4 regions of the Pseudonocardia sp. EC080619-01 genome follow, and region 4 is predicted to be linked to each of the others. Evidence: predicted binding sites of a transcription regulator. Region 4 holds the regulator's gene; each other region holds the start of a gene.
The links. The regulator LexA, encoded in region 4, represses DNA repair genes until DNA is damaged. The targets are predictions, from matches to a motif close to CGAACACGTGTTCG.
Positions count from the first base shown of each region.

Region 1 (4,207 bases), 2.4 Mb from region 4:
TCCGGCGCATGAACGAGCTGCAGCCGCGGGTCGAGGAGATCACCCAGGAGCTGCTGGACCGGCTGCCCGCCGACCGGCCGGTCGACCTCATGCGGGAGTACGCGTTCCTCGTCCCGGTGCTCGTGATCTGTGAGCTGCTCGGCGTGCCTGCGGAGGACCGGGACCAGTTCTCCGCGTGGTCGTCGGTGATGGTCGACGACTCGCCGCAGGAGGAGAAGTTCGCCGCGATGGGCAGCCTGCACGGCTACCTGAGCGAGCTCATCGAGCGCAAGCGCACCGAGCCCGACGACGCGCTGCTCTCGTCGCTGCTCGCGGTCAGCGAGGCCGACGGCGACACGCTGTCCCACGAGGAGCTCGTCGCCATGGCGATGCTGCTGCTCATCGCCGGGCACGAGACGACGGTCAACCTGATCGGCAACGGCGTCCTGGCCCTCCTGACCCATCCCGGGGAGCGGGCGAGGCTGCAGGACGACCCGTCACTGATCACGTCGGCGGTGGAGGAGTTCCTGCGGTTCGAGTCGCCGGTGACGAACACGCCGATGCGGTTCGCGAGCGAGGACGTCACCTACTCCGGGGTGACCATCCCGGCCGGATCGACGGTCATGCTCGGCCTGGCCGCGGCCAACCGGGACCCCGCGTGGACCGAGCGGGCCGACGAACTCGACATCACCCGGGTCGCGTCCGGCGGGGTGTTCTTCGGGCACGGCATCCACTTCTGCCTGGGGGCCCAGCTGGCACGCACCGAGGGACGGGTGGCGATCGGGAAGCTGGTCGCGCAGCGCCCGGACCTCGCGCTCGCCGTCGATCCGTCGGAGCTGACCTACCGCGAGTCGACCCTGGTCCGCGGGCTGACGGGGATGCCCGTGACTGTGGGCGCTGCGCGCTCGTGAGTGGTTGACGCGGTCAGGACCGCGTCAACCACTCACGAGCCGTCAGGCCAGCGGGGCGCCGGTCTTCTCCCGCACCTCGTCGGCGGAGACGCCCGGGGCGGTCTCGACCAGCGCGAGACCGTCGGGTGTCACGTCGATGACGGCGAGGTCGGTGACGATCCGGGTGACGCAGCCCAGGCCGGTGATCGGCAGCGAGCAGCGCTCGACGATCTTCGGCGACCCGTCCTTCGAGACGTGGTCCATCATCACGACGACGCGCCGGGCGCCGTGCACGAGGTCCATCGCGCCGCCCATCCCCTTGATCATCTTGCCGGGGACCGACCAGTTCGCGAGATCGCCGTTCGCCGCGACCTCCATGCCGCCGAGGACGGCGACGTCGAGCTTCCCGGCCCGGATCTGGCCGAAGCTCTCCGCGGACCCGAAGTAGGCGGCGCCGTCGGTGACGGTGACGGTCTCCTTGCCGGCGTTGATCAGGTCGGGGTCGATCTCGTCGTCGGTGGGGTAGGGACCGACGCCGAGGATCCCGTTCTCCGAGTGCAGGACCACCGTGCGGCCGTCGGGGATGTGCCCGGGGACCAGGGTGGGCATGCCGATGCCGAGGTTCACGTACGACCCGTCCGGGAGCTCCTCGGCGACCCGGGCGGCCATCTCGTCGCGTGTCAGGGCCATCAGCCGCTCACCGTCCTGAACTCGACCGGCTTCTCCACGCCGGGCACGTGCAGGACGCGCTGGACGTGGATGCCGGGGGTGTGCACGTGGTCCGGGTCGATCTCGCCCGGCTCGACCAGGTGCTCGACCTGCGCGATCGTGACCCGGCCCGCGGCGGCCGCGTCCGGGTTGAAGTTCCGCGCCGAACGCCGGAACACGAGGTTGCCGTGCCGGTCGCCCTTCCAGGCGTGGACCAGCCCGAAGTCGGGGGTCAGCGCGCGCTCGAGGACGTAGGACACGCCGTCGAACTCGCGGACCTCCTTCTCGGGCGACATGACCGCGACGGAGCCGTCGGGTGCGTAGCGCCAGGGCAGGCCGCCGTCGGCGACGAGCGTGCCGACGCCGGCCGGGGTGTAGAACGCCGGGATCCCCGCGCCACCGGCGCGCAGCCGCTCGGCGAGCGTGCCCTGCGGCGTCAGCTCCAGCTCCAGCTCGCCGCCCAGGTACTGGCGGGCGAACTCCTTGTTGTTGCCGACGTAGGAGCCGATCGTGCGCCGGATCCGGCCGGCGGACAGCAGGGTGCCGAGGCCGAAGCCGTCGACGCCGAGGTTGTTCGAGATCGTCTCCAGATCGGTCGCGCCCTGCTCCAGCAGGGCGGCGATCAGCACCGTCGGGACGCCCGACATGCCGAACCCGCCGACCGCGAGCGACGCGCCGTCGCCGATGTCGGCGACCGCGTCCGCGGCGGATACCACCACCTTGTCCATCACGCACCTCCGTCGGACGCGACGGTACCGCAGTGTGCGATCTGCGGACAAGCGTTCGCTGTGCGAACGTCATCGGTGCCGACGGAGCGCGGGCGTGCGCCGTCGCGTAGCCAGGCCCGCTCCGTCCGGCGGCCGTCCCGAGCTGGAGCACCCCGTCGTCTGTCCGTGCGCCCCGGCGCCGGCTCACGCACCCGTCGCGTGGGGTGCGCCCCCACGTGACGGGGTGCGCCGACGGTGACGGGGTGCGCCGACGACGGGGCACGCCGCCACGTGACGGGGTGCGCCGACGGTGACGGGGTGCGCCGACCGGGTGCCGGGCGCGGGGTCAGGCCGCGGTGGGGGCCTCGTGCTCGTCGCCGACCGCGATCTCCCCGTCGGTGACGACGTCGGCGTACACCCCGGCGCACGCCCAGACCCCGCCGATCTGCGGGATCTCGATCCGGTTGTGCTTGGCGATGGTCCGCAGGGTGCCGGGGTCGCGGGGCAGGTCGCCCTGCGCCAGCGTCGTCATCACGCACCGCATGGTGGCGAACGAGTACCGCACGGCGACGCCGCCGATGGTGCCGTCCGACCCCGGCCAGTCGTTCTCGAGGAAGCCGGCGTCCTCGCCGCGAAGGACGACGTTCGGGCGGTAACGGCGCGGGTCGAAGGTCGCGTCCGGGGCGAGCTCGCGCAGCCGGTCCAGTGTGGACTCGGTGAGCACGTGCAGCGTGGACAGGTCGAAGAAGGTGCCCGGCGCGCCGAACGCGGAGACGTCGAACCGGCTGACCCGCTCGCCGGTGTCCTCGTGCCGGGCGGTGGTGCCCTCGATCAGCTGCCCGGGGGCGAGCTGGTCGATCGGGAGGTCGTCGAACTCCGGCCAGACCTCCTCGAACTGGCTGCCCTCCGGTGGCTCGGCGATGAGCCGGACCTCGCGGTCGAGGATCGCGGAGAGCGCCGTGTCGATCCCCGGGTCGTCGGAGCGCAGCATCGAGCCGTCCGGGAAGCGGATCTCCACCTCGGGCAGCGGGCGGCCCGGTTCCGGCTCGGCGGCGAACCGCGCGGAGAAGTCGAGCAGGCCCGACCACAGGCGCGGGACCTTGGCGCTCGCGACGGTGCCCGACTCGACGTCGTACACCGCCAGTGCCCGGTCGCCCAGCAGCCCGCGGCCGGTCACGACCGACCGTTCCACGGACTCGCCGAGCATGGATTTCACCGGGTACCGGTGCAGTGAGACGACCGTCATACCTCGGTGTCTACCGGTCGCGAACGGGCCGGCGAAAGGAAGTCCTCAGCCGAGGAGTGCGACCCGGAGATCGTCCGCGGATGCGTACACGATCTCGGCACCCGCGGCTTCCAGCTCGCCCGGCTCGGCGTAGCCCCAGCCCGCGCCGGCGCAGCGGAGGCCGTGTTCGGCCGACCCCTCGACGTCGTGCAGCCGGTCGCCGACCATCAGCGGCTCGTCCACACCGGACGGGTTCCCCAGCCGGCGCAGCGCCTCGGCGACCACGGCGCCCTTGGTCGGGCGGTCAGCGGTGCGGGTGTCGCCGACGATCTCGGTGAACAGGTCGGTCCAGCCGTGGTGGGCGAGGATCTTGCGCGCCGACGGCTCGGCCTTGCTGGTGGCGAGCGCCATCGTCACGCCGGCGTCGCCGAGCGCCCGCAGCAGCTCCTCGACGCCGGGGTAGGGCCTGCTCCCCATCCAGCCGTCCTCGTCGCCGTAGATCCGGCGGTAGACCGGCAGTACCGCCGCCGTGCCCTCCTCGCCGAGGATCGGCGGGAGCGAGCGGTAGAGCGGCGGCCCGAGCAGGTGGGTGCCCAGCGCGGACTCGGGCACGTCGAGGCCGACCTCGTCGATGGCGCGGCGCATCGAGCCGAGGATGCCGGGGGCGGAGTCGACGAGGGTGCCGTCGAGATCGAGGA
Region 1 is NZ_CP012184.1:4,801,153-4,805,359, forward strand. It holds gene AD017_RS22530 (cytochrome P450) at 1-890, shown strand, start outside; gene AD017_RS22535 (3-oxoacid CoA-transferase subunit B) at 933-1,559, opposite strand; gene AD017_RS22540 (CoA transferase subunit A) at 1,559-2,305, opposite strand; gene AD017_RS22545 (MOSC domain-containing protein) at 2,631-3,530, opposite strand; gene AD017_RS22550 (HAD hydrolase-like protein) at 3,576-4,207, opposite strand, start outside.
Region 1: AD017_RS22540 (CoA transferase subunit A) is a predicted target of LexA. The motif match lies at 2,350-2,363, and genes of this name have one in related genera.

Region 2 (4,207 bases), 1.8 Mb from region 4:
CGACCCGCAGCGCCCGGTGCGCGATCCAGCGGGAGTAGAAGCGGTAGGCGATCGCGTAGGACGCGACGGCGGCGAAGACCAGCCAGGCCGCCGAGATCTGCTCGCCCCGGACGAACGCGACGATCGCCCAGGCGACGGCACCGACGACGGCGACCGCCGTCCAGATCGCGATCTGCCTCGGGTCACGGCGCCGGGGACCGGCCGTTCCCGTGCCGGGTCCCTCGGGTTCCCGCGGCCGCTCCGTCGTGACCATGACGCCCCCTCCGTGCACCGTGCGCGACCGGTGCCCCGCCGGCGCCGGCCCGGTCGGGGACGTTACGTCGCGCAATCACGGCTGTCACCGTTGCGCGGTGTGACGTTATGGAGTCGCCGCGGAGGACCGCCCGCGGAGGGTGCGGACACACGGGAGCCCCCGGCGGCCAGTGGCCGCCGGGGGCTCCGGTGGGCTCCCGGTCAGGCGCCGAGGCGCTGCTTCAGGGCCTCGAACTCGTCGCGGATCGACGACGGCAGGTTGTCGTCACCGATCTTCTCGAACCACTCCTCGATGAGCGGGATCTCGGCCTTCCACTCCTCGACGTCGACGGCCAGCGAGGCCTCGACGTCGGCGCGCTCGGCGTCGACGCCCTCGAGGTCGATCTGGTCGGCGGTCGGCACGAAGCCGATGGGGGTCTCGACGGCAGCCGCCGAGCCCTCCAGCCGCTCGATGACCCACTTCAGGACGCGGCTGTTCTCGCCGAACCCGGGCCACAGGAAGCGGCCGTCCTCGCCACGGCGGAACCAGTTGACGTAGAAGATCTTCGGCAGCTTGCCCTCGTCGGCGCTCTTGCCGACGTTCACCCAGTGCGCGAAGTAGTCGCCGACGTTGTAGCCGAGGAACGGCAGCATGGCCATCGGGTCGCGGCGGACCTCGCCGACCTTGCCGGCCGCGGCCGCGGTCTTCTCCGACGACATGGTGGCGCCCATGAAGGTGCCGTGCTGCCAGCTGCGGGCCTCGGTGACCAGCGGGACGGTGGTCTTGCGGCGGCCGCCGAACAGGATCGCCGAGATCGGCACGCCCTTCGGGTCGTTCCACTCCGGGGCGACGACCGGGCACTGGTCGATCGGCACGGTGTAGCGGGAGTTCGGGTGCGCGGCCTTGACGCCGGAGTCGGGCGTCCAGTCGTTGCCCTTCCAGTCGGTCAGGTGCTGCGGGTCACCCTCCAGGTCCTCCCACCAGACGTCGCCGTCGTCGGTCAGCGCGACGTTGGTGAACAGCGCGTTCCCGGCCTCGATGGTGCGCATCGCGTTCGGGTTGGTCTTCCAGTTGGTGCCCGGCGCGACGCCGAAGAAGCCGAACTCGGGGTTGGTGGCGTAGAGCCTGCCGTCCTCGCCGAAGCGCATCCAGGCGATGTCGTCGCCGACGGTCTCGGCACGCCAGCCCGGGATGGTCGGCTGCAGCATCGCGAGGTTGGTCTTGCCGCAGGCGCTCGGGAACGCGGCCGCGACGTAGTACGCCTTCTCCTCCGGGCTGATCAGCTTGAGGATCAGCATGTGCTCGGCGAGCCAGCCCTCGTCGTGCGCCATGGCCGAGGCGATGCGCAGCGCGTAACACTTCTTGCCGAGCAGGGCGTTGCCGCCGTAGCCGGAGCCGTAGCTCCAGATCTCCCGGGTCTCCGGGAAGTGGCTGATGTACTTGTCCTCGTTGTGCGGCCACGGCACGTCGGCCTGGCCGTCGGCGAGCGGGGCGCCGATCGAGTGCAGCGCCTTGACCCAGCGGTCACCGGCCGCGTCGAGCAGCGGCAGGATGTCCGCGCCCATCCGGGTCATGATCCGCATGGAGATGACGACGTACTCGGAGTCGGTGATCTCGACGCCGAGCTTCGGGTCGTCCGCGTTCGTCGGGCCCATGCAGAAGGGGACGACGTAGAGGGTCCGGCCCTTCATGCTGCCGCGGTACAGCTCGGTCATCGTCCGCTTCATCTCGGCGGGGGCGACCCAGTTGTTCGTCGGCCCGGCGCCGCGCTCGGTCTCGGTGCAGATGTAGGTCCGCTCCTCGACGCGCGCGACGTCGCCCGGGTCGGACGCCGCGTAGAACGAGTTGGGCTTCTTCTCGGGGTCCAGCCGCACGATCGTGCCCTGGTCGACCAGCTGGTCGGTGAACCGCGTCCACTCCGCCTCGGACCCGTCGCACCACACGACGCGGTCCGGGGTGGCCAGCTCGGCGATCTCCTGAACCCAGGCCACGACGCCCTGGTTGGTGGTCGGTGCGCGGTCGGTACCCGGAACGGTCGCTGCAGTCATGTCGTCCTGTTCTCCTCGCCGGCCCCGGCCCGTCCTCCGGGGGAACTACTGCGAGCCCGCTACCGGAGTCGGTACGGGCCCTGACGGGAAAAGGTGTACGGCGAGGCTACCCGCGGAATCGGGACGCACCCATGGGCCTCTTTGAGAGGTCAGGCACAGCACCGATCATGTAGATCGATCCAGAACAGAATCGCGTACGCCGTCGTCGTCCCTGGTGACGGGGTTGTCACACGAACGCAACCCGGCGCGGGTGACGTATTCGCCGACGCCGCGCGACGATACGGCGGAAATGCGCGGACTCGCGTCAGGGAAAGACACTCGTCGATCGGAACCCTGCGATTCAACGCATTCCTTGTTCCGACTTAGGCATTCGCAGTGCGTAAGGGGGTGCGGGCGGGGACGGCCGGCACCGCGGTCGGCCGGGCGAGCTCCGGCAGCATGATCGGGAGCCGGTGCGCGGTGACCTGCCAGTAGCGGGCGTCCGGGTCGGCCGCGCGCCAGGCGTCCGCGAGCCGGACGACGGCGTCCGGGTCGATGCTGCGACGCGGCCGCGGCCGCATGCCGCACCGCTCCCGGACGCCGGTGTCGAGCGCGCGCCAGGCGTCGGTGGCGGTGGAGTGCACGGACACCTCGGGCCGGCCGTCGGCGGTGCCGTCCACCGCCGCCTCCCCCAGGACCAGGGTGTAGGCGCTGACCACCTCGTACGGCACGGATCGCTCCCGGATGACGTCGGCTCCGGCGGCACGACGCGGCCGCCGCGGTCGGCCGTAGTGAACCAGCCGGGGGCACGTGTGAGCCCCGATCGGGCTACCGGACGGGCGGCGCGTCGCCGGAACCACCCGTCCGGGCCGCCGGACGGTCACCCGGCATCGTCACAGCTGGTTGCCGCTCGCTCACCGCGTGCGATCAGCGGTGGGCCCCGGAGCGCCGTGCCGCGTCCCCGTCCAGACCGGTCGCACCCGCTGCCAGCACCGTCCGGTGCGCCCGGCGCAGCCCGAGCCCGGCCGTCACCAGCACCACCGCCACGACGACGGCGGCCACCCCGGCCGCGACGTCGGCCCCGGCGACGAAGGCCTCCTGCGCCGACGCCGTGAGCGCGTCGGCGACCCCGGCCGGCAGGTCCGCCGCGGCACCGACGGCGGCCCCCAGGGTCTCCCCGGCCGCCGCCGGTGCGCCGTCGGGCAGCACGACGCCCGCCCGGTAGACCGCCGACAGCACGCCCCCGACCAGGGCCGTACCGAGCACCGCACCGATCTCGTAGGCCGTCTCCGACACCGCCGACGCGGCACCCGCCTTCTCCGGCGGCGCCGCGGCGAGGATGGCGTCGTTGGTGACGGTCTCGGAGAGCCCGATGCCCGCACCGATCAGCACCGCCGCCGACATCAGGAGCGCGACGGCGGAGTCGGCCCGCAGGAACAGGCAGGCGACGAAGCCGGCGAGCACCAGGGCCAGCCCGGTCGTGACGAGCCCGTGCAGCGGGTACCGCCGGGCGAGGCGGGCCGCGAGCAACCCGGCCAGGGTCGTGACCAGGAAGCCCGGGAGCAGGAGCAGCCCGGCCTGCAGCGGCGAGGCGCCGAGGACCAGCTGCAGGTACTGCGCGGAGAAGAACAATAGCCCGGTCAGGCCGAACATCGTCGTCGCGTTGGCCAGCGCGCTGTAGCGCAGCACCGGCCGGGCGAACAGCTCCAGGTCGATCAGCGGGTCCAGTCCGTTGCGGACCCGGCGCCGGGAGTGCAGCACGAACGCGACCGCCGATCCGGCACCCACCAGCACGGCGAGGCCGGCCGCAGGCGTGAGCCCGCCGGAGCCGACGAGCTTGATCGCCAGTACGAGCGGCCCCATCGCCAGCAGCGACAGCAGCACGCCGACCGGGTCCGGCCTGCCCGGTGCCTCCGCACGCGACTCCGGCAGGAGCAGCGGCGCGACC
Region 2 is NZ_CP012184.1:2,921,194-2,925,400, reverse strand. It holds gene AD017_RS13725 (carbon starvation CstA family protein) at 1-253, opposite strand, end outside; gene AD017_RS13720 (phosphoenolpyruvate carboxykinase (GTP)) at 454-2,280, opposite strand; gene AD017_RS13715 (hypothetical protein) at 2,643-2,990, opposite strand; gene AD017_RS13710 (MFS transporter) at 3,187-4,207, opposite strand, start outside.
Region 2: AD017_RS13720 (phosphoenolpyruvate carboxykinase (GTP)) is a predicted target of LexA. The motif match lies at 2,367-2,380, and genes of this name have one in related genera.

Region 3 (4,207 bases), 1.8 Mb from region 4:
ACACACTGGTCGAGATCCGGACGGCCACCCGGCCGTCCCGCCGGGACCGGCTCGAGGTCGACCCCGACGACCCCGACCTGAAGATCCGCTGGCTGCGTCCGCGCCCGGTGCGGACCCCGGCCGACGACCGTTCCTGGGCCGGGCTCTGCACCCGGCTCGGCGCCCCGGCCGGCCCCCGTCACGACCGCGTCTCGCTCTGGTGAGCCGGCCGCGGGTGAGCCGCGGCACGTGTGACGCCGCCGCCCCCGCGCCGAAGATCACGATTCGGTCACGTACTGTCGCATCAGCCCGGATCGACGACGCCCCTGGCGTTCCGCCGGCACGTGGTGTGCCGTCCGAGACCCTAAGAGGGGTGTTGCAGTGCTCAGCGACCGTGAGCGCCGTCGGCTGCACGAGATCGAGGTGCAGCTGCGACTGACCGACCCGCGCCTGGTGCGGCGTTTCGCCGCACTGGCGGCAGCAGGCCGCGTACCGATCGGGCCGGGTGGGCTGCTGAGCGGTCTCTCCGGCAACGGCGGCGGCCGCTCCGTGCACCGCTCGGGCCCGCTCCCCTCGACCCTGCTGGGTCTCTCCCTGCTGGTGCTGCTGGTGGGCGCCGTCGCGGTCAGCGTGCCGGTCGTGATCGCCGGCATCGTGCTGGCAGCCCTGTCCCTGGGTGTCGCCGCGACGACGGGCCCGCGGGCCCAGCCCGGTACGGCCTGACCGTCCCCGCCGAGCCCGCCGGGCCCCGCCTCTCGCGGGCGGGACCGCCGCCCGGCGCGGCTCAGCCGTGCGCCAGGTCGGAGAACCGGCTGTAGTGCAGCTGGTGGGCCACCGTGATCGTCGTGGTCGGGCCGTTACGGTGCTTGGCCAGGATCAGGTCCGCCTCGCCGGCGCGCGGATCGTCCTGTTCGAACGCGTCGGGCCGGTGCAGCAGGACCACCATGTCGGCGTCCTGCTCGATCGAACCGGACTCACGCAGGTCCGACAGCATCGGCCGCTTGTCCGTGCGCTGCTCGGGACCACGGTTCAGCTGGCTCATCGCGACCACCGGCACCTCGAGCTCCTTCGCGATCAGCTTGATCTGACGCGAGAACTCGGACACCTCCTGCTGACGCGACTCGACCTTGCGGCCCGAGGTCATCAGCTGCAGGTAGTCCAGGATGATCAGCTTGAGGTCGTTGCGCTGCTTCATCCGGCGCGCCTTGGCCCGGATCTCCATCAGCGTCAGGTTCGGTGAGTCGTCGATGTAGAGGGGCGCCTCGGAGATCTCCGACATCCGCCGCGCCATCCGCGTCCAGTCCTCGTCGGACATCCGGCCCGCGCGCATGTCGGCCAGCCGGATCCGCGCCTCCGCCGAGAGCAGACGCATCACGATCTCGGACTTGCTCATCTCCAGCGAGAAGAACGCACTGGTCATGCCGTTCTTGATGGAGCACGACCGGGCGAAGTCCAGGCCGAGGGTCGACTTGCCCAGACCCGGACGGGCCGCGACGACGACCATCTGCCCCGGGTGCAGGCCGTTGGTCACGGCGTCGAGATCGGCGAACCCGGTCGGCACGCCCGCGGCCATCCCGCCCTGGGAGGCGATCGCGTCGATCTCGTCCATCGTGGGCTGGAGGAGCTCCTCCAGCACCGTGTAGTCCTCGGTGGTGGTGCGCTCGGTGACCTCGTAGACCGCGGCCTGTGCCCGGTCGACGACCTCCTCGACCTCACCGCCCTCGTTGCCGTGGTAGCCGAGCTGCACGATCCGGGTGCCGGCCTCGACCAGTCGCCGCAGGATCGCCTTCTCCCCGACGATCTCGGCGTAGTACGCCGCGTTCGCCGCGGTCGGCACGGTCGCGATCAGGGTGTGCAGGTACGGCGCCCCTCCCAGCCGCACGAGCTCGCCGCGCCGCTGCAGCTCCGCCGACACGGTCACCGCGTCGGCCGGCTCACCACGGCCGTAGAGGTCCAGGATCGTCTCGTAGACGGTCTGGTGCGCGGGCCGGTAGAAGTCCTCCGGGCGCAGCACCTCGACCACGTCGGCGATCGCGTCCTTGCTCAGCAGCATGCCGCCGAGCACGGACTGTTCCGCGGTGAGGTCCTGTGGGGGCTGACGGTCGAAGGCGCCGTTGCCGCCTTCACCGGAGCCACCGGCCTCGCCGTCACGGACGGCCCGAGGCCGCCCGGCAGGACGGTCGTCGGTCAGAGCCATACGCAGCGTCACCCCCGGTGAACAGCTTAACGAACACACGTTCGATGCGCGAGCGACGGATGGGTGCCGCCCGCGCTGATCTCCCGCGATCTCCGGCTCTCACGGCGACGCCCGTGCGCGGATCGCGCACGGCCTCTCACCGGGCCGGTACGACCGAGGCTAGGTCGGTGCGGGCACCGCGCGCGAACCGGTCTGGTGATCGACTTGGGGATGAACTGTGCACCAACACCGCCCATCCCGGGACCGTGCTGTGGACATGTTGGGGACAACAGCCGGATTCGTGCCGGAACAGCAGGTCAGAGGCATGGGGACGGGTGTGGACAACTTTGCTCTGGCGTGTCGGCGCAGACCTCTCGTGGGCGTGTCGGACTCCCCGGGGCACCGCTCACCGTCCGTCGCGTCCACAACCCCCTCCGACGACCGGGGCGTCACCCTGCGGCGTGTCGCCTGCGTGACAACGGATCCCGCCCCATTCACTCGACAGGGTGTCGCAGTCCACGTAGGACTCCGGAGGGCGAGACCGCGATCGGCAGCTCGGTGGTGACCTCCGGGTGCAGGCGGACCTGCACCTGGTGCTTGCCCAGGGTCTTGATGTGACCCGGGACGTCGACCGTCCGCTTGTCCAGCGCCGGGCCGCCCGCGGTCTTCACCGCGTCGACGACGGCAGCCGGCGTGACCGAACCGAACAGACGACCGCTGGCGCCAGCCTTGGCCGGCACGGTGACGTTCAGGTTCTTCAGCTGCGAGTCGACCTGCTGGGCGTGGCCCAGGTCGCGGATCTCGCGGGTCTTCTGGGCCCGGCGGATCTGCTCGACCTGCTTCTCGGCGCCACGGGTGGCGACGACCGCGAGCTTGCGCGGCAGCAGGTAGTTACGGCCGTAGCCGTCCTTGACCTCGACGATGTCACCCGGGGCGCCCAGGTTCGGGACGTCGGCGTTGAGGATGAGCTTCACGTGTCTCCCCTTCCTCAGCGAGCGGTCGAGGTGTAGGGCAGCAGGGCCACCTCGCGGGAGTTCTTGACCGCGACGGCGACGTCACGCTGGTGCTGCCGGCAGTTGCCGGTCACACGGCGGGCGCGGATCTTGCCCCGGTCGGAGATGAACTTCCGCAGCAGACCGGTGTCCTTGTAGTCGATCGGCTGGGCCTTGTCCTTGCAGAAAGCGCAGACCTTCTTCTTCGGCTTGCGCACGATGACCTTGGCCATGGTGGTGCTCCTGGAGTAGTCCACCGCCCGTGACGGGCGGGATGCGAACGTGGATCAGAAGGGGGGCTCGTCGTCGGACGCCGCTCCGCTGCCCGCGGGCGGGGCCGAACCCCAGGGGTCGTCATAGCCGCCGGAGTTGCCTCCACCGGACCCGCCGCCGCCTTGCTGGCCGCCGCCGAATCCGCCACCGCCGCCGCCGTCGTAGCCGCCACCACCGCCGCCGCCACCGAAGCCACCGGAGCCTCCGCCCCGGCTGACCTTGTTGACCTTGTTGACCTTGGCGGTCGCGTAGCGGAGCGAGGGACCGACCTCGTCGACCTCCATCTCCACGACGGTGCGCTTCTCACCCTCGCGGGTCTCGAAGGACCGCTGGCGGAGACGCCCCTGCACCACGACCCGCGCACCGCGGGTCAGCGACTCGGCGACGTTCTCCGCCGCCTGCCGCCAGATGTTGCAGCGCAGGAACAGCGCCTCCCCGTCCTTCCACTCGCCGGACTGGCGGTCGAAGGTGCGCGGTGTGGACGCGACGGTGAAGTTGGCGACCGCGGCGCCGGAGGGGGTGAACCGCAGCTCGGGATCCGCCGTCAGGTTGCCCACGACGGTGATCACGGTCTCGCCGGCCATGACTGCCCCTCTCTCAGCCGGCGGCGGGCGCCGGCGTGCGGGTGACGTCCTTGCGCAGCACCTTGGTGCGCAGCACGGACTCGTTCAGGCCCAGCTGGCGGTCCAGCTCGGCGACGGTGGCCGGCTCCGCGGCGATCTCGACGACCGCGTAGATGGCCTCGCCCTGCTTCTTGATCTCGTAGGCCAGCCGGCGCTTGCCCCAG
Region 3 is NZ_CP012184.1:2,898,727-2,902,933, reverse strand. It holds gene AD017_RS13620 (dTDP-4-dehydrorhamnose 3,5-epimerase family protein) at 1-203, shown strand, start outside; gene AD017_RS13615 (DUF3040 domain-containing protein) at 361-702, shown strand; gene dnaB (replicative DNA helicase) at 764-2,176, opposite strand; gene rplI (50S ribosomal protein L9) at 2,650-3,129, opposite strand; gene rpsR (30S ribosomal protein S18) at 3,144-3,380, opposite strand; gene AD017_RS13595 (single-stranded DNA-binding protein) at 3,435-4,004, opposite strand; gene rpsF (30S ribosomal protein S6) at 4,018-4,207, opposite strand, start outside.
Region 3: dnaB (replicative DNA helicase) is a predicted target of LexA. The motif match lies at 2,207-2,220, and genes of this name have one in related genera.

Region 4 (4,207 bases):
CCGCCCCGCGGGCACGCACCGTCTCCTCGACCCTGTGGGCGAGCTGCTGCAGGTCGTCCTCGTCGACCGGCCGGCCCTGACACGCCCGCCGAACCCCTCCGACCACCTTCTGGCGGCTGAAGGGCTCGCTCACCCCGCTGCGCTTGACGACGGCGAGCACGGTCTCCTCGACCGTGGTGAACCGGCGACCGCACGCGGTGCAAGACCGGCGACGGCGGGTACACGTCCCGTCGTCGGCGGTCCGGGAATCGATCACCCGCGAGTCCGGGTGGCGGCAGAAGGGGCAACGCACGACGTACCCACCCTCTTTCTCCCGCGACCTACCGGAGACTCTCCGCGATGACCTGTTCCCCAACCCGTGGGAGAACGACACCAATGTAACCCCTACATCTAGGGGTGCGCCATCCCAGGGGCGGCGCGGCGCCGAGCTTCGCCCGATCGGGACCCGAAGCCTCGCACACCGGCTCCCGGCCCCCGCCGACAGCAACCGATCATGAACGGATGCATACGCCCTGATCAGGTCGTGCACGCCGGCTCCGCCCGCCGTCCGTCGCCCCGGAACGACCGCGCCGGACGGCCACCCGGTTCCGCGACACGCCGGTGTGTCGCGCCCGGCGGCCACCGGTCAGCGTCCGGTCGCCGCCGTCACGACCGGCCCCGCCGGGCTCGCGGGGGCCGTCGCGCCGCCGGCGTTCCACCCGGCGGCCGCGTCACCCAGCAGCCCGAGCACCACGACGGCGGTCGCCGCGCACAGCGCGACCGCCACCCCGGCCAGCAGCCGGGAGCCCCGCGAGTGCGCCTGCGCCTGCCGCGTCCGGCGACGCGCCGGGGCGACGCACCGGCGGTGCAGCGGACGGACCGTACGCGGCGCGGGCACGGACGACGGGTCCGCCGCCACCGGCCGCCGGTCACGCCCGGGGACCCCCGCCGTCCGCCACGCCGGTGCCGCGCCCGGAACGACCGGCACACCGTGGACGGTGCGGCGCCCGGTGCGCTCCGGACGGTCGTGGCCGCCCTCGGCCCGCTCGATGCCGGCCCAGCGGAGCGCGGCACGCTCGGCCGCCGACAGCCGGCGGACGCCCTCGGCCACCGGCACCGCCCGGTCCTCGACGGGGTCGGCGTCGCGCAGCGCCGCCGTGGAGCGGCCCCCGCCCGCGCAGACCGGCCGGACCGGGCGCCTGCGCTCACGCGGTCCGGCGGAGCGCGTTCCCCGCGCCGTCTCGCGGGTCCCCCGCGCCACGTCACGCACGTCGAGCTCTCGCATGGCTCCTCCTGCTCCTCGCCGTCGGCGCCCGGCCACACCCGGCCGCGCGCCCTGCTCACCCCCGACCGGCCCTTCCCCGAGCCCGGTCGAACGGGTGTACGAGCTGTGTAGCACCGGCCCCCGACAGAAACGGGGGCCGCCGGCGGGCGCCCGCGGGCCCGCCGACGCCGGCGGGTCAGCGACCCGTGGACACGGCCGCCGGAGCGACCGGGACGACGCCGGCGGTGGCGACCTCGGCCAGCAGGCCCAGCCCGACGACCGCCGTGGCGGAGGCGACCAGCACGCCCACGGCGGCGACCGCCCGGTGCAGCACGGAGGGCGCACCCGCCGACCCCGCCGAGCGCGCACCCGGCGGCATCCGGACCGCCGCAGGCGTCGCGGAGGACACCCGGACCGTCGTCCCACACGGCGGCGGCGGCACCGCGAGCGGCGCCGCCCGAACCAGCTCCGCGGTGACCGGCGGGCGGACACCGCCGGGGACCACCCGCACCTCCGTCGTCGCGCTCACGATCTCCACCCCTCCCGGTCTCCGGCGCTGTACGGGCGCCGGACCGAAGTCGTCGAATCGATGTTCGATCGAACGCCTGTGCGATGTTCTACCACCGGGGTCCGACGGAATCCACGACACGCCCGGCACGAACTTCGAACGCATGTTTGGCGGACGGCCCGGACTTGGCTAGTGTTCGTGCCGGTAGATCCTCGAGGAGGCGAATGCGATGGCAGCGGACGAGTCCGGAGGCGGTGCGCCCGCCGGGCCGGGATCCGCGGACGTCCGGGAGTTCCCCGAGCCCCCGGCCGACACCCGTGGGCTGACCCCGCGGCAGCGGAAGGTCCTGTCGGTGATCCGGGACTGGGTGGATCGGTACGGGTACCCGCCGAGCGTGCGCGAGATCGGGGACGCGGTGGGGCTGACCTCCACCTCCTCGGTGCACCACCAGCTGCGGACCCTGGAGCGGAAGGGCTTCCTCCGCCGGGACCCGAACCGGACCCGGGCGGTCGACGTCCGGAGCCCGGAGCAGGCCGCGGCGGGCGACGGCACCGACGCGGACACCGAGGCGGTCCGGTCCGAGCGCCCGGCACCGGCCTTCGTGCCGCTGCTCGGTGACATCGCAGCGGGCGGGCCGATCCTCGCCGAGCAGGCCGTGCAGGACGTGTTCCCGCTCCCGCGGGAGATCGTCGGCGAGGGCACGTTGTTCCTGCTCAACGTCAAGGGCGACTCGATGGTCGACGCCGCGATCACCGACGGGGACTGGGTCGTCGTCCGGCAGCAGCCGGTCGCCGAGCAGGGCGAGGTCGTGGCCGCGATGATCGACGGCGAGGCGACGGTGAAGACGTTCCGCCGCAAGGACGGGCACATCTGGCTGATGCCGGCGAACGAGGCGTACGACCCGATCCCGGGGGACGACGCGTCGATCCTGGGCCGGGTCGTCGCGGTCATGCGCCGGCTCTGAGGCGCGGGACCGGGCCGTCGGCGGATCAGCTCCGCCGACGGCCGTGCAGGACCATCGCGCCGATCCCGGCCAGCAGCAACACCCCGAGCACCCCGGCCCCGGCGACGGCGGGCAGCCACGGCGGGAACGACCCGGTGCGGGGCACCTCCGCCGGTTGCGCGACCACGGGGGCCGCCGCGGCGGTCGCGGCCGTCGCCACGCCGGGCACGGCCCGGACGCCCGCCGGCGAGAGCCCGCGGGCCTCCGAGCCGGAGTGCAGCGTCCCGCGGCCGTCGAGGGCCACCGCCTCCCCCTGGGCCTCGTCCGGCAGCGGCACCGGCAGCGGCGCTGCGCGCAGGGCCTCGACGAGCGCGTCCGCGGAGACCCGGCCGTCCGGTGGCGGGCGCAGCGGGAACACCCACGCGTCGGTGTAGGTCCGCAGCGCGGCGACCCGGCCACCGTCGGCGCCGGGAGGGCCGACCGCTCCCCCGGTGACCGTCCGGGTCCCGGTGGCGCCGAGCGGGCCGCCGGACGTGGCGGAGTACGGGAGGACCACCTCGCCGACCCGGTCCAGCGTGACCGGTGTGGCGCCGCCGTCGAGCGGGCCGGCGGGCCGGTACACCCCGGCCGCCCCCGTGGTCTTCGCGACGATCAGCGGGGTCCCGTCGTCGGCGAGGAGGATCGCCTCGGCGTCGCGCGGCCCGTCCGGGTAGACGAGGTCGTGCGCCCGCGCGGGCCCGGACACCGGCAGCTCGACCAGGCGCACCGTGCCGCGGTCGCCGCGGTTGTCGCCGATGTCGGCGAGCCAGAGGGTCCCGTCGGGTGTCGCGCCGAGGTCCTCGACGTCGGTGACCCGGACACCGGTGTCCCGGATCTCGGTGACCGCGCAGGTCACCGGGTCGAGCGTGAGGACCTCGCCGGTTCCGCCGCCGTCGACGATCGCCCGGTACCGCACCGGGCCCGCTCCCGGTGGGCCCTCGGCGACCAGCCCGGAGAGCTCGGCGGCCCGCGGGTCCTCGGCCGTGCAGACCGGACGCGGCGCTGCCGGCCCGGGTGCGGCCCCGGTCCGTGGCGGGGCCCCCGGGACCTCGTCCGGCGCGGCGTGCGCCGCCGTCACCCCGCCGGCTCCGGCACCGCTGATGCCGAGGACGATCCCGAGCGCGACGGCGACCGGCCCCACACGGAGCCTGCTCCGCCGGGGCCGGGACATGCAGGGCCGGGACGTGCGGGGCCGGGACGTGCGGGGCCCCCTCGGGCTCAGTGCCCTGCCGCCGTCGCGGGCAGGTCGGTGCCCGCAGGATCGGTGTCCGCGGGCACCGTCGCGGTCCCGCCGACGGCGTACGGGAGCACCGCGGTGCCGAGCTCCGGGCCGACCCGGGCGCGGACCCGGGTGCCCTCACCGGTGTGCTCCTCGGCGAGGATCTCGCCCTCGTCGTGGAGCCGGGCCACGAGCGCACCCTCGGTGTAGGGCAGCAGCAGGTCGACCTCGTACTCGGGGCGCGGGAGCAGCTCC
Region 4 is NZ_CP012184.1:1,099,589-1,103,795, forward strand. It holds gene nrdR (transcriptional regulator NrdR) at 1-292, opposite strand, end outside; gene AD017_RS05055 (hypothetical protein) at 626-1,264, opposite strand; gene AD017_RS05060 (hypothetical protein) at 1,440-1,772, opposite strand; gene lexA (transcriptional repressor LexA) at 1,981-2,715, shown strand; gene AD017_RS05070 (hypothetical protein) at 2,741-3,874, opposite strand; gene hflX (GTPase HflX) at 3,952-4,207, opposite strand, start outside.